Regions from separate parts of the Peribacillus sp. NPDC101481 genome, predicted to be linked through region 1. Evidence: predicted binding sites of a transcription regulator. Region 1 holds the regulator's gene; the other holds the start of a gene.

Region 1 (7,773 bases):
TCTTTAAACGATAGGACGAATGCAGCGAACGCGTGGGGAGCCGACTTTTATCTCTCCATCCACATCAATGCCGGCGGCGGCACTGGGTATGAGGATTACGTTTATACGTCTACTAATCAGATTACGAAAACGTATCAAGATCATATTCATTCAGAGGTCTTGAAGCTTATCAACATCCAAGACAGAGGACAAAAAACAGGAGATTTACATGTGCTCCGTGAAACTGACATGCCTGCACTACTGACTGAAAATGGATTTATCGATAATGTCAATGACGCAGCCAAATTGAAAACGGCAGCCTTTATCGAATCACTGGCTCGCGGGCATGTAAACGGTTTAGTTAAATGCTTCGATCTTAAAAAGAAAAATACAGCTGTATACCACACAGTCGTTAATGGTGACACCGTATACTCCTTAAGCATGGCATATGGCAGTACGGTTCAGCAAATTAAAGATTGGAACGCTCTTGACAGTCAGTACACAATTACAGTAAACCAAAAATTGCGGGTTAAATGAATAATTAATAGTTGCCTGGTTAAATTATTTTTAACTTCCAGAAGCACACCACACAGGAAGCCCTTCTCAAAAAGAGTTTGTCTACAGTTTTTAAGGATTAGTACAATTTGAACGTTGATTTCCACTACAGGCACTCGTTTTCCGCGGGCGGTCCGGAAGCCTCCTCGACGCCTTTGCGCCTGGCGTGGACTTCCTTGGCCACGCATTTCCCTCAGGCGTCTCGCCACCCGCTCCAATCAACTTTGTTTTAACTTTTAGAGAGAACCTATTTTGTCTACAAACTCAGCCCCTCTCAAAAAGAGAGGGGCTTTTCCTCGTTCAGGAATATGCAAGTAATAAAATAGTCGTGTACATTCTACTGTCCTAAATGAGTACTTAGATAATAGCGGAAGAAGTGAAAGGGAAAAAAATTTGCACAGAAGGCAAAAGTGGAATTGAATATATACTCGCATTTTCCAAGAAACAAGCCTCTGACGGGATTCGAACCCGCACTCCTTTCGTAAGCATAGGCTAGGGGAGAACACGCTTCCCTACGGATTTTCACCGGCAGGAATTCCACCTGCCTCAGCGTATTTGCTTTTCGGTGCTTCTGAAACCCTTACCTTGCGACCCGGTGGCTACAAATGTTTTCCGGCGCTCTTCCCTTCTAGAGCTACAGAGGCAAATGCTTATCATCCTATTATAAGATTCCCATATGAGGTTGTGAACCGAATAATAAAAATATGATAATTTGATTGCCTAATACAGACAATTATATTCATTCTGCATGAAAGGGAAATCTGAAATAAAAGCCCGAGGAAGCTTATAGCTCCAAAAACATTCACTCAATGAAATAAGTAATCTGGGGAAAACGGATATGCCTTTGTTTATAGGCTGACACAAATTCTATTTATCCTTTGCAAAGACATATATAAAGAACAATACTAATAAGCACAAACCATGATGGCTTGTACCTAATATGTATCAGTCAACAAAGAGAACTAAATTAATACTCCATAAAGAAACTCTAAGTGGATATTAATCGTATATTTTAATGGCTTGAACCACTTTTCCTAAAATTCGAACTCTATCATTTTTGATGTTATAGGTTTTTTCTTCATAAAAAGGATCCGTGCTGCAGGGAGTGAGTGTGATGTTTTCTGCATCGATATTCACTTTTTTGACAGTGGCATCGTGACCATTTACCAAGACCACTCCGATTTTTCCTTTATCAACGTAGGTTGTTTTTTCAACGAGAATCAATGATCCGTCACTGAATTCTTTGTTCATGCTATTGCCATTCACTCTAAGGAAAAAATATTCTTTATTCGTTTTTAGCATCGAATTTAATGTCGGCATATAGGCTTCTATATATTCATTGGTAAAATTAGGCTCTCCAGCAGGGATATTGCCGTATACTCCAATTAATCTTACATTCTTTTCATTTAGAAATTCCATTCCTGGAGCATTTCTAACGTTAGGTGCTCCTTCAATGAGGTGGGATAGCGGTATTTCAAAGCATGAGGACATCATGCCCAATTTATCCATTAAAGGTTTATTCCGTCCGGATTCCCATGCTGATACTGCCGTTGGTGCCACCTTTAATATATTTGCCAAATCTTCTTGTGTCATTTTTCTTTCTTTTCTTAACATTTTAATCCGTTCACCAATGTGCATATTTCTTCACCTCTTACTTGAATATACACCATGAGTGAAGGTGAGTAAACTTAAAGTGCGTGAATTTTGCGAAAAATTGTTGGTAACTATACTTCAAGTGTGATATCATTTTTTTAGATAGGTGGTGACAAGATATGACAAACGTTAAGTTCACACTTAAACAAGCGAGGAAGTATAAAGGTTTAACACAGGAAGAAATGGCTAAAGTGCTGAAGATGGCCAAAAGGACTTACATTGACTATGAGCAATATAAGATTCCTTTGCGAATCGATAAGGCTTATTTGTTTGCTGAATGTGTAGGGTTCTCGATCGACGATATTATTTTTTTTGATCCCCACCTACACTTCAAATGTAGTTAAAGGATCAAGACTATTAATCATTTATTCACCAAAGTAACCATTCCTGGGGCAAAATTTAAGTAATGATCGAAACAGGGTGAAAAAATGGGAAAGGAAAATCAGATAAATAAATTATACAATTGGAAGAGCGAGCATAGCCCTGATATTATTTATCCAGTTCTCATTGTGAAATACGCGTATGGGCGTTTAGGGGAGGGCTTTAAGGAGTTAATAATCCAAATACACGATTGATACTAAGATCCCTATGAATGACATCCAATTGCTGTCAACAATTTACTTAATGTATAGGATGGACTTCAAAACAATATGAATATGAGCAATTGGACAGTGGCAAATTCGAAGAATAATATTTGGATGCTCATAAATAAAGTCAAGCCCTACATCCGTTGCAGGAGAAGGGCTTATTCTCTTTTTCTTCATGAACATACAGCATTCGATATATGGATTTCCTCTATAAGGATAATTTCATAATTGGAAAATGACTGTATACATAAACGAATTGAAGGCAAACCATCATACTATATCTCCATTTTTTTGAATTCTTCTAGTTTATTTCTCCTATCTTTATGAAGATAGCAGGTAATGGTATGCAAAAGTACAAATATATACTAATGAAGGCTATCAAAGGCATGGAAGGAGGGAGTTGAAAATAGGATGAGTTCGAAAGAATTCCACATGATATTGGAGGAGATAACAATTGAAAAGGAATGTAATCAATTATGTCGTTTTTCTTGTCCTCATTCTAACCATATTAATTATGGCCAAGCCAGACATTTCCTCAGCAGGAAAATTAAAGCCCCCTTCCGAAACTTTCAGTCCAGGGGATTGGTTTCTTGGAAGTATTCCTCCCAATCTTGATACAAAGAAACCACCGATCGTGTTTGTTCAAGGGAAAAACGGCAGTTCAACCAGCTGGTACGGTGAAACGGATTATCATGGTGTCAATGATATGTATACCAAAGCGTATGAAGCAGGCTACCAAACTGTTTTTGTTCAGCTTCATGATTCAGCTGGAAATGGATCAGTGAGCCAATATGCTAATGGAAGGCTTTTAGCTCAAATGCTTGCAGAAATCAGTAACCATTTCGGGGGTGAAAAAGTAAATATTATAGCTCACAGCAAAGGGGGCCCAGATACCCAAGCGGCTCTAGTGCACTATGGAGCACACCAGTATGTTGGAAGGGTGATCACTTTAGCTTCCCCCCATCATGGTTCTCACCTAGCTGATTTGGCTTATAGCTGGTATGCGGGCTGGCTTGGTTCCCTATTAGGTCAAAAAGATGAGGGAACTTATTCTTTACAAGTTGGTAAAATGGCTGAATTTCGTTCGGTCACGGATAACCATGTTAATTCTCGTAAAAACATGTATTTCACTGTGGCAGGCATGAACAGAGGCCCGGTTCTATCAGCCTTATCAATGGGTGGACAATATTTATCTTCATATGGGGAAAATGATGGTCTAGTGAATGTATGGAGTACAAAAATACCCTATGCAACACATTTATTTTCAGATCCCAACTTTGATCACGACAATATACGAGTCGGCTCAGCTGTATTTTCAAGAATTGAACCATATTTAAGAAGCACTTCCACCGCTGGAATCCCTGAATATAATGTCAATTATAAAGAACGGGTTGAAGATGATGTCATTACCACCGCACTCGCTCAAACCGTTCTGGGTGATGTCCTGAAACAAAATGTCTGGATCGAACTAAGCTTCCATGTAAATGAATCAGCCCCAGGCAATATAAACATATATACAGCATCAAATGATGTCGAGGTTGAAATGATTTCTCCATCCAATAAAAAGTATTCACCTTCCTTAATGGTTCATTCAGCCAAAAACGAAACTTCCTTTTTTAATGGTGCAACCGTCCAATCATTCAATAGAAACAACCTTGAAATTGGTGATTGGAAAGTGCGTATGAAGACTAAATCGCCAAAAGACGCCTACCTGTTCACAGCACAATTTAACGAAAAGAATCCCATTACATTAAGTATGGCCGGTAAAGTTAAGCAAAAAGATGCGAAATTTTTAATAAAGAACCCAATGAATGATAAAAAAAGGCCAATCAGCACAACATTTTTGTTTCATCTAATAGATGAAACAGGTAATGAAATTAGTGAAAAAAGCTCAATTAAGGCAATGGATACAGAAAATTTTACTGGCACCCTTCCGGAAGTACCTAAGTCAGGTGTTTATAATGTAACAATAGATGTCAAGGAAAAAAATGTGGATGGTACTGAAAGAACCCGGACAATGATTCGTTCGGTCTATATTGAGAAATAGTGAAATGCATTCTCTTCTTTGAGAGGGTATCAGACTGTAGACAAATTCGAAGTTTGCCTTCAGTCTTTTCTTGAATAATAGATCCAGTTGAATACAGAAATCCGCTCCCTTTCCGCAGATCCTACCAAGCCGCCTCGGCAGGAGTGTAAAAAACATAATAACCCACATTACATCCAAAAAATCCCTTCTCGTAATTGAAAAGGTTTTTTTGGATGTAATGTGGTGCTAACATGGGTGGTTTGTTTTAGCCAAAGGATTCAGCCAGTTTGTAATTACTAATACAGCGATTAAATTAATGGTGTTCGATGGGAAATAAAGCTAGTAAGGTCATCTAGCAATAAAAAGATTGATGAATTTCAGCTAGACAACAAGAATAGATTTAATCCGTCTTTTTGTAGGATTCTCTATAAGACAAAATACCAGTTTTGAGTGCAGCATAATTGCCTATGCTTGCATAGCCATAAAACCAGCCCATGAAAATTCCTGAAACCAAGTGATGACGATGACTGATGAAAATGGAAATGAACAAGCCAAGACCCAAAGCGATGGTAGGGACGAATTTTGGATGAATATGAAACATGACCTTAATAAGTTGAGTAAGAATCATGATGGTAGGAATGGCTATCACTGCATCCCAGAAGTTTGTATGGACGGTTGGGTAGTCCATGATTTCACCACCTTGAAATGAAGTTTTTAAAAATAGTTTTTGTTTTTCATCAAGGTTTTATACAAAAATAAATAATTACAAATTTAAAATTAACGAACAAGTTTTGAAGATTTTCAGTGTTCAATAGGAAAAGCCGTCAATCCATTTAATTAAATGGATTGACGGCTTTTCCTGTTTGGTAGGGAAATGGATAAATAATACTCGAAGCAGGCCACTCTAGGTAAGAAATCTATAATAAAAACAATTAGCCAAACATCAGAACCTTTTGTATGGGACTTGCTGTAACCTTTTTCATAGATGAGAATACGATAAGAATGAAGATGAACAGTGAAAAATAAAGTAAAACCATTGATGGGAGGTTCTAATGAGCAAGGAAACATTTATTAAGGAAATTGCTCCCTATGCCCAGAAAATTCAACAGGAATTTAAAATATTACCTTCTGTTGTCATTGCACAAGCTTGTTTGGAGAGTGGATATGGGACAAGTTTATTAGCAAGCAAAGGAAAAAATATATTCGGTACAAAAGGTGACTTCAAGGGTGAGTCTGTCATCATTCAGACAATGGAATATGTCAATGGCGTACCCGTTCAAGTATGGAACAAATTCAGAAAATACCCATCTTGGGAAGAAAGTCTTAGAGATCTTGCCAATTTATATGTAAAGGGGACTTCATGGAATAGAAGTCTTTATACGGCTGTCATTGGAGAAAAAGATTACAGAAAAGCACTCAAAGCAATTTTCGATGCTGGGTACGCCTCGGATCCCAACTATATTGAAAAACTGGTGAACCTTATCGAAACAAGCGATTTAACAAAATATGATGCAAGTATAGAAGAGGTTTATCATATTGTCCAAAAAGGGGATACCGTCTCTGCGCTTGCAAAAGCATACGGTTCTACACAAGTGCAGATTCAACAGTGGAACGGCTTGGTAGATCTTAACCTAATTAAAGTGAACCAAAGATTACGAGTGAAGTGAATTTTAACTGGGAGCGGTAGTTAAAGCTCTCTTTTTTATTGTAATCAGATTGTTACCAAAGTACATATTAGGCGATCATATACTTCCGTTCGTAATTAAGGACGTTTAAATTCCCATGAAAACTTGATTCTATTAAAATTCCATATGCATATTGAGAGAATTCGGGACATAGATTAAACAAACAAAAAAAGCGCGGTTAGCGCTTTTAGTGTATTTGTCTATATAAGCCTATTACTTTTCCAAGTATCGAAACATCTCGTAAAATAATTGGTTCCATATTCGAGTTCTCAGGCTGAAGCCTTATGTAATCCGGTTCCTTAAAGAATCGTTTTACAGTGGCTTCATCATCTTCCGTCATGGCCACGACGATATCTCCATTATTGGCATTGCTTTGTTGTTTCACGATGACATAATCCCCATCATGAATTCCTGCTTCGATCATACTTTCACCCATGATTTCCAGCATGAATACATGGTCATCATGTGGAACCATGCTTTCGGGAAGCGGAAAGTATTCTTCTATGTTCTCAATGGCCGTTATCGGCATTCCCGCTGTTACTTTTCCAAGTAACGGCACGTTCACGACATTGACTTTGGGAATATTGTTCGCTTCCTCCAAATTCATTATTTCAATGGCCCTTGGCTTGGTTGGGTCACGTCTAATCAGGCCTTTGCTTTCCAGGCGTGATAAATGCCCGTGTACTGTTGAACTTGAAGCAAGTCCCACTGCTTCACCAATCTCCCGTACGGAAGGTGGATACCCTTTTTGGCGGACCTCTTCTTTAATGAAATCAAGAATATCTTGCTGCCTTTTTGATAGTTTAGTCATATGTGCACCTCTTCCCCAATGTTCTTTGCTACATTATAGCATGGCCCCCAATTCTATACAAACATAAGTTCGAATTTTGTTGTTGACTGAAACAAACGTTCGTATTATAATTTGACCATAACATACGAACGAACATTCGCTTTGGAGGGATATTTATGAAAAATTTATACAAAAATTATATTTATACGATTCTATTAGCGGGATCAGTATTCATCTTTTCAATTTTATTCTCTTGTACATTGAACAATGATCCAAAAAAGGATTTCCTTTCTATAGAAGTAAGTGAAGGTGATACCCTATGGGGAATCGCTGAAGAATATGAAGAAGCAAATTTGACAAAAAAAGAATTCATTGGTTGGATAGAAGAGCATAATGGTGTCAGGGCGGATACAATTAAACCTGGTCAAGTCATCGTCATACCGGTTAAAGGGGAAGAACTTGTCCAGAATTTGGCCAGTGAGCAGTAAGCAGTGAAGG
Region 2 (7,773 bases), on a different contig from region 1:
TACAAGTATTACGGTCGCTAATAGCAATTTGAAATCAGCACCTGAAAATAATCCTGTTGCATCGACGGATATCCCTACAGGGCCTGTCACTCGAAGTGATAATTCATCTGAATCTGTAGGGACCTTGAATGGGTCAGATCCAATGCGTTCCGAAACTATTTCATTAATGCTCTCAAGATTTTTTTCAAGAATTTCAGTCTCGGTCTTTTCTTTAAAGAAAAGCGGCTGTACGAAAGTCGTTCCATCTTCTGAAACCGAGCCTTGAAGAGCAGGCAACGGAATTTCATGAAGCGGCGGTAAAAAAGATTGCTGTATCAAAGGGTTACCTGTCAATTCCTTGGAAAGGTACTGGATTTCGGCCAAGTCGGCCTCTGTCAGTCCACCTTCCCGATGCCATGTAAGCAGGGCAGGTATTCCAGAGGAATTTGGAAACTCTTCTTTAATAAGTTCATCAGCCACGACGGAAGGTGAGTCTTCAGGCAAGTCGGCGGCATTATTTGCTGTTCGATCATTAACGGCAGGCAATGTGATGGTTAATCCGATTGCTGCAATTATCCATACAGCAATGACAACCCAACGACTGATTTTTCCTGTCATCATCCTGCCAAGTTTTCCTAATATTGATTCGTCCAATGAAGGCACCCCGCTTTTTGAATTTTTTATCCTTAGTTCATTATAATGGTGTGCTGTTGACATATACAAAAATGGGTATGCTCACTCCAACTGCTAAATGCTTCAAGTCGTTAATGGCATGAAAATCTGCTCATCGATATATAGGGGAAAAGTACTTATTTACTAATTTCAATTAAATTTTGAAGATTGAAGAGTTAAATATAGGAGATAGGGGAAAGTATAGTAGTATTATGGCTTTTATTAACAAGGGAGGGATTTTTTTGTCTGATAAATCAAAAAAAACAAATGATGAATCGAAAGAAACATTAACGAACAGGCAAGGGCACCCGGTAACGAATAACCAGAGTATTAGAACTGTAGGGAACAGAGGACCTAGTACACTTGAGAACTATGATTTCCTGGAAAAGATCAGCCACTTCGATAGGGAGCGTATCCCTGAACGGGTTGTGCATGCCCGCGGTGCAGGTGCGCATGGTTATTTCGTTCCGACCGGTAAAGCGGGGGACGAGCCGATTTCAAAATATACGAGAGCGAAGGTTTTTCAGGAAGAAGGTAAAAAAACCCCGGTATTCGTGAGATTTTCATCTGTTATTCATGGAGGGACGTCCCCGGAAACGTTACGTGACCCAAGGGGATTTGCCGTTAAATTTTATACGGAAGACGGAAACTGGGATCTTGTAGGCAATAACCTGAAAATTTTCTTTATCCGTGATGCCATGAAATTCCCGGATTTGATTCATGCCTTCAAACCGGATCCGGTCACGAATATTCAGGACGGCAGGAGGATTTTCGATTTTTGCTCGAGTTCGCCTGAAACATTCCATATGGTTACCTTTGTGTTTTCCCCATGGGGCATTCCAGCTAACTATCGCATGATGCAAGGATCAGGGGTCAATACTTATAAATGGGTGAATGAGGAAGGGAAAGCAGTGCTTGTCAAGTATCATTGGGAACCGAAACAAGGGATCAAGAACCTGACACAGCAAGAGGCCAATGAAATTCAAGCTACGAATTTCAATCATGCCACACAGGATCTTTATGAAGCGATCGAACGCGGTGACTATCCTGAATGGGATCTCAACGTACAGATCATGAGTGATGATGATCATCCTGAGTTGGATTTCGATCCGTTGGATGATACGAAGATCTGGCCGAAAGATGAGTTCCCTTGGCTGCATGTCGGTACGATGGTATTGAATAAAAACCCTGAAGACTATTTCACTGAAGTCGAACAGGCTGCATTCGGCACAGGTGTCCTAGTGGATGGACTGGACTTTTCTGATGACAAGATGTTACAGGGACGTACATTCTCTTATTCCGATACACAGCGTCACCGTGTTGGCGCGAATTATCTGCAATTGCCAATCAATGCTCCGAAAAAACGAACAGCCACGAATCAGACTGGCGGACAGATGCAATATGAAGTTGGCAGAGGCAGCCAAAGCCCCCACATCAACTACGAACCATCAACTGTCGGCGGCTTGAAAGAAGCCAAGCAGACGGGCAAGGAGCATACACCTATGGTGGAAGGGAAACTTGTTCGTGAGACAATCGATCGTCAAAATAATACGAAACAGGCCGGGGAAACATTCCGTGAATTCGAGGATTGGGAAAAGGACGATTTAATTTCCAATTTAGTGGCGGCATTGGCTCCTGCCGACAAGCGCATTCAGGAAAAAATGATAGCACTTGCCGAAGAGGCCGATGAAGAGTATGGCCGCAGATTGAAAGAGGGACTGGCCTCGGCTTCTGAACATACGGAATCTTCAAAACCACTGGGCGGGACGGATAACCCTGAGGATGCCGTTAGTAAAGGACATGAAGCGGATCCATATTGATGGGACTAAAAAAGAGGCAAACTTCCCTATAAAGGGGTTTGCCTCTTTTTTTAATGGGCATAATTGATGGAAGTGTGGAAGATTCTTCTGATGATGCCTTGAAAATCAAGTGGGAAATTGATTGGCAAAAAACTTGATAATCATTTAAACTGAAACTACTCTATTTTTCTCTTATAAAGGAGATGAAAAAATGATTAAATTTCTTTCTGCCCTTTTCCTTCCTTGTCTACTCGTCATGCTATTTTCAAGGGTCACCTATAACAATGTCGTGGGCCTTGTTTTAACTGTTGCCTTGATTACAGCTTCCGCATATAAAGGTTATACGCATACAAACTTATTGATCATCGTCGATGCCTTATCCCTAACAGTGGGATTTTGGTTATCAAAAAGAATGATGAAACGTACATCCAAGAGCGCCTGACACAAAAGGTGCTTTTTTTGTACCCAAACTTGTCATTCCCCTCAACACATCATGAAGTCCATAAAACAAAAATAGAATGGATGTTCGCTTATTGCTGGTTTGTTTTAAGGCTATTGTGGTAGAATGTGTATATATGCTTTATCAAACCGGAATAAATAGAAGGGATATAGTTATGTCCCGTTTTCATATAAAAATATTTCAATAGGAGGCTATGCTTGGTGAAGGATAAGTTTGAGTTAGTCTCAAAATACTCTCCTCAAGGAGATCAGCCGGCAGCAATTGAAATGCTGGTCGAAGGGATTAAGGAAGGCAAGGAAATGCAGACGTTATTGGGGGCAACCGGGACAGGGAAAACGTTCACCGTTTCCAATGTGATTCAAAGAATCAATAAACCGACTCTTGTCATTGCCCACAATAAAACGTTGGCAGGGCAGCTTTATAGTGAGTTCAAAGAGTTCTTCCCTAATAATGCCGTTGAGTACTTCGTTAGCTATTATGATTACTACCAGCCGGAGGCTTATGTTCCATCCACGGATACATTCATCGAGAAAGATGCAAGCATCAATGATGAAATCGATAAACTGCGTCACTCGGCAACCTCGTCTTTGTTCGAAAGGAAAGATGTCATCATCATTGCCAGTGTTTCGTGCATATATGGACTCGGTTCTCCTGAAGAGTACCGGGAGATGGTCGTTTCCCTCCGAACAGGCATGGAGATAGACCGGAATGCCTTGCTGCACAGACTCGTGGATATTCAATATGAACGTAATGATATTGCTTTCCAACGGGGGACCTTCCGCGTTCGCGGCGACGTGGTCGAAATTTTCCCGGCCTCACGTGATGAACATTGCGTACGGGTCGAGTTCTTCGGGGATGAGATTGACCGTATTCGTGAAGTCGATGCCCTGACTGGCGAAATTACCGGTGAACGGGATCATATCGCCATTTTCCCGGCTTCCCACTTCGTAACCCGCGAAGAGAAAATGCGGGTAGCCATTCAAAATATCGAAACGGAACTGGAAGAACGATTGAAGGAATTAAGGGAAGATGAAAAACTCCTTGAAGCGCAGCGCTTGGAGCAGCGGACCCGTTATGATCTGGAAATGATGCGTGAAATGGGCTTTTGTTCAGGGATCGAGAACTATTCCCGCCATTTGACGCTTCGTCCCGCAGGTGCGACACCATACACTTTAATAGATTACTTTCCAGAGGATTTCCTATTGGTCGTGGATGAATCACACGTAACCCTCTCGCAAATCCGCGGAATGTTCAATGGAGATCAGGCGCGTAAGCAAGTGCTCGTCGATCACGGCTTCCGTCTGCCGTCTGCGAAAGATAACCGCCCGCTAAGATTTGAGGAATTTGAAAAAAAGGTCCATCAATCCATATTCGTTTCGGCAACTCCGGGACCATATGAACTCGAACATACCCCGGAAATGGTTCAGCAGATCATCCGTCCTACCGGATTGCTGGATCCGACGGTGGAAGTGCGGCCGATTGAAGGGCAAATAGATGACTTGATCGGTGAAATACAGGAGCGCGTCAAAAAGAACGAGCGTGTGCTCATAACGACCTTGACGAAAAAGATGTCTGAGGATTTAACTGATTATTTAAAGGAAATCGGCATCAAGGTCCAATATCTTCATTCGGAAGTGAAGACCTTGGAAAGGATAGAAATCATCCGGGAACTTCGAATGGGCAAATATGATGTTCTAGTTGGAATCAATCTTTTAAGGGAAGGCCTCGATATTCCGGAAGTGTCGTTAGTGACCATTCTGGATGCCGATAAAGAAGGGTTCCTTCGCTCGGAACGTTCGCTTATTCAAACGATGGGCCGTGCAGCCCGTAATGCGAACGGCCACGTCATCATGTATGCAGACCGAATCACGAATTCGATGGAACTTGCCATCAATGAAACGAGGCGGCGCCGTGAAATCCAGGAAAATTATAATAAAGAGCATGGAATATTGCCTCAAACCATTCAAAAGGATATCCGCGACTCCATAAGGGCGACTCATGTTGCCGAAGAAGGCGAAGAGTATAAGGAAGACCTTGCACCAAGCCTCGCGAAGCTTCCTAAAAAAGAGCGTTTAAAAGTGATGGCAAGCATGGAAAAAGAAATGAAGGAAGCGGCAAAGGCACTGGACTTCGAGCGAGCTGCCGAGCTGCGTGATTTATTACTAGAGTTAAAAGCGGAAGGGTGACGAAACATGGCAATGGATAAAATTGTGATAAAAGGCGCCAGGGCCAACAATTTAAAGAATATTGATATCACGATACCGAGAGACAAACTTGTTGTGCTGACCGGATTATCCGGATCTGGAAAGTCTTCCTTGGCTTTTGATACGATTTATGCAGAAGGGCAAAGACGTTATGTGGAATCACTTTCCGCTTATGCTCGTCAATTCTTAGGCCAAGTGGATAAACCGGATGTCGATGCGATAGAAGGTTTGTCACCAGCCATTTCCATAGACCAGAAAACGACCAGTCGAAATCCTCGTTCAACCGTAGGGACTGTTACGGAGATCTATGATTATTTAAGGCTGTTATTTGCACGGGTCGGCAGGCCGACCTGTCCCATCCATAATATAGAAATCACCTCACAAACGATAGAGCAAATGGTGGACCGCATTCTTGATTACCCTGAGCGAACCAAGCTTCAGGTATTGGCACCGCTAGTCTCAGGCAGAAAAGGGACACATGCGAAAGTTTTGGAGGAAGTTAAGAAACAAGGATATGTCCGCATTCGTGTGAACGGGGAAATGCATGACCTCAGCGATGAGATCACTCTCGAAAAAAATAAAAAACATTCGATTGAAGTCATCATAGACCGAATCGTCATAAAAGAGGGTATCATGGCCAGGCTTGCAGATTCATTGGAAAGTGCTTTGCAGCTTGGCGAAGGTAAAGTCATCATTGACGTCATGGGTGAGGAAGAACTGCTGTTCAGTGAACATCATGCTTGTCCATACTGCGGATTTTCGATTGAAGAGTTAGAGCCTAGAATGTTTTCCTTCAATAGCCCGTTTGGGGCCTGCCCGGATTGTGATGGCTTGGGGGCAAGGCTTGAGGTGGACCGTGATCTGGTCATCCCGAATAACGAATTAAGCCTCCGTCAACATGCAATTGCGCCATGGGAGCCGACTAGTTCTCAATATTACCCTCAGCTCCTTGAAGCGGTGGCAAACCATTATGGGATAGATATGGATGTGCCCGTTAAGGATTTACCGGAAGAGAAGATGGATAAGGTCTTGCTTGGTTCAGGCAAAGATAAGATATATTTCCGTTATAAAAATGATTTTGGAAGAGTGCAAGAAGGATATATTCCTTTTGAAGGAGTTTTAAGAAACATCGAAAGGCGCTTCAAGGAGACGAGTTCTGACTTTATTCGTGAGCAAATGCAGAAATACATGTCAGAACATCACTGTCCAACCTGTAAGGGTCATCGATTGAAAAAAGAGAGTCTTTCCGTGCTCATTCAAGGGGTCCATATTAGTGAAACGACAGCTTTATCAGTGGAGGATGCGTTAGTATTTTTCGATGAGCTTGATTTGACTGAAAAAGAAGCTGCAATTGCGAGATTGATTTTACGTGAAATTCGTGAGCGGCTCGGTTTCCTGGCTAATGTAGGTTTGGAATATTTGACGTTGAGCAGGGCAGCGGGAACTTTATCAGGCGGTGAAGCGCAGCGTATAAGATTGGCGACGCAGATCGGTTCCCGATTGACGGGAGTCCTATATATTTTGGATGAACCTTCAATAGGGCTGCATCAGAGGGATAACGATCGATTGATCGAAACATTGAAGAATATGCGCGAAATCGGGAACACCCTCATTGTTGTCGAGCACGATGAAGATACGATGATTGCTGCGGATTATTTGATCGATGTTGGTCCTGGAGCAGGAGCGCATGGAGGGGAAATAGTGGCCGCTGGAACTCCGGAAGAGGTCATGAATAATCCTAAATCCTTAACGGGGCAATATTTAGCAGGGAAGAAATTCATTCCATTGCCATTGGAACGCCGGAAAAATGATGGCCGTGTCATTGAAATAAAAGGTGCCAAGGAAAACAATTTGAAAAACGTTAATGTGAAATTCCCGCTTGGGGTCTTTACAGCCGTAACGGGAGTCTCCGGATCAGGGAAAAGTACATTGGTGAATGAGATCCTCCATAAGTCATTGGCTCAAAAACTGAATCGGGCAAAAGCCAGACCAGGTGATTTCCGTGAAATCAAGGGAATCGAGCATTTAGATAAAGTCATTGATATTGACCAATCACCTATCGGCAGAACCCCACGATCGAATCCAGCTACCTATACGGGTGTATTCGATGATGTTCGTGACGTGTTTGCCTCGACTAATGAAGCGAAGATCCGCGGTTATAAAAAAGGAAGGTTCAGTTTCAATGTTAAGGGCGGCCGCTGTGAAGCATGCCGTGGTGATGGGATTATCAAGATTGAAATGCATTTTCTCCCAGATGTCTATGTTCCATGTGAAATCTGTCATGGTAAAAGGTATAACCGGGAAACACTTGAAGTGAAATATAAAGGGAAAAACATATCCGACATTCTCGATATGACAGTCGAGGAAGGCGTTAGTTTCTTTGAAAATATCCCAAAAATCAAACGGAAGCTGCAAACGATTTATGACGTTGGTTTGGGTTATATCAAGCTTGGACAGCCTGCCACCACTTTATCAGGCGGTGAAGCGCAAAGGGTGAAACTTGCTTCTGAATTGCATCGCCGATCCACTGGGCGCTCCTTCTATATCTTGGATGAACCAACTACCGGTCTACATGTCCACGATATAGCAAGGCTGCTCCAGGTTCTGCAGCGGCTGGTTGACAATGGGGATACCGTTTTGGTAATCGAGCATAATCTGG

The links. Region 1 encodes LexA, which represses DNA repair genes until DNA is damaged. Its sites were predicted from a motif close to CGAACATATGTTCG; they were not measured.
Region 2: a site for LexA is predicted at 2,966-2,979, ahead of uvrB (excinuclease ABC subunit UvrB). Genes of this name have one in related genera too.

Annotation. Positions count from the first base shown of each region.
Region 1 covers NZ_JBIWNJ010000002.1:1,271,878-1,279,650, forward strand. The annotation lists gene ACIROD_RS16160 (N-acetylmuramoyl-L-alanine amidase family protein) at 1-516, shown strand, start outside; gene ACIROD_RS16165 (LexA family protein) at 1,534-2,172, opposite strand; gene ACIROD_RS16170 (helix-turn-helix transcriptional regulator) at 2,307-2,531, shown strand; gene ACIROD_RS16175 (esterase/lipase family protein) at 3,289-4,821, shown strand; gene ACIROD_RS16180 (hypothetical protein) at 5,201-5,488, opposite strand; gene ACIROD_RS16185 (glucosaminidase domain-containing protein) at 5,853-6,467, shown strand; gene lexA (transcriptional repressor LexA) at 6,673-7,296, opposite strand; gene yneA (cell division suppressor protein YneA) at 7,452-7,763, shown strand.
Region 2 covers NZ_JBIWNJ010000003.1:335,034-342,806, forward strand. The annotation lists gene ACIROD_RS20315 (MMPL family transporter) at 1-633, opposite strand, end outside; gene ACIROD_RS20320 (catalase) at 894-2,471, shown strand; gene ACIROD_RS20325 (CsbA family protein) at 2,662-2,892, shown strand; gene uvrB (excinuclease ABC subunit UvrB) at 3,111-5,096, shown strand; gene uvrA (excinuclease ABC subunit UvrA) at 5,103-7,773, shown strand, end outside.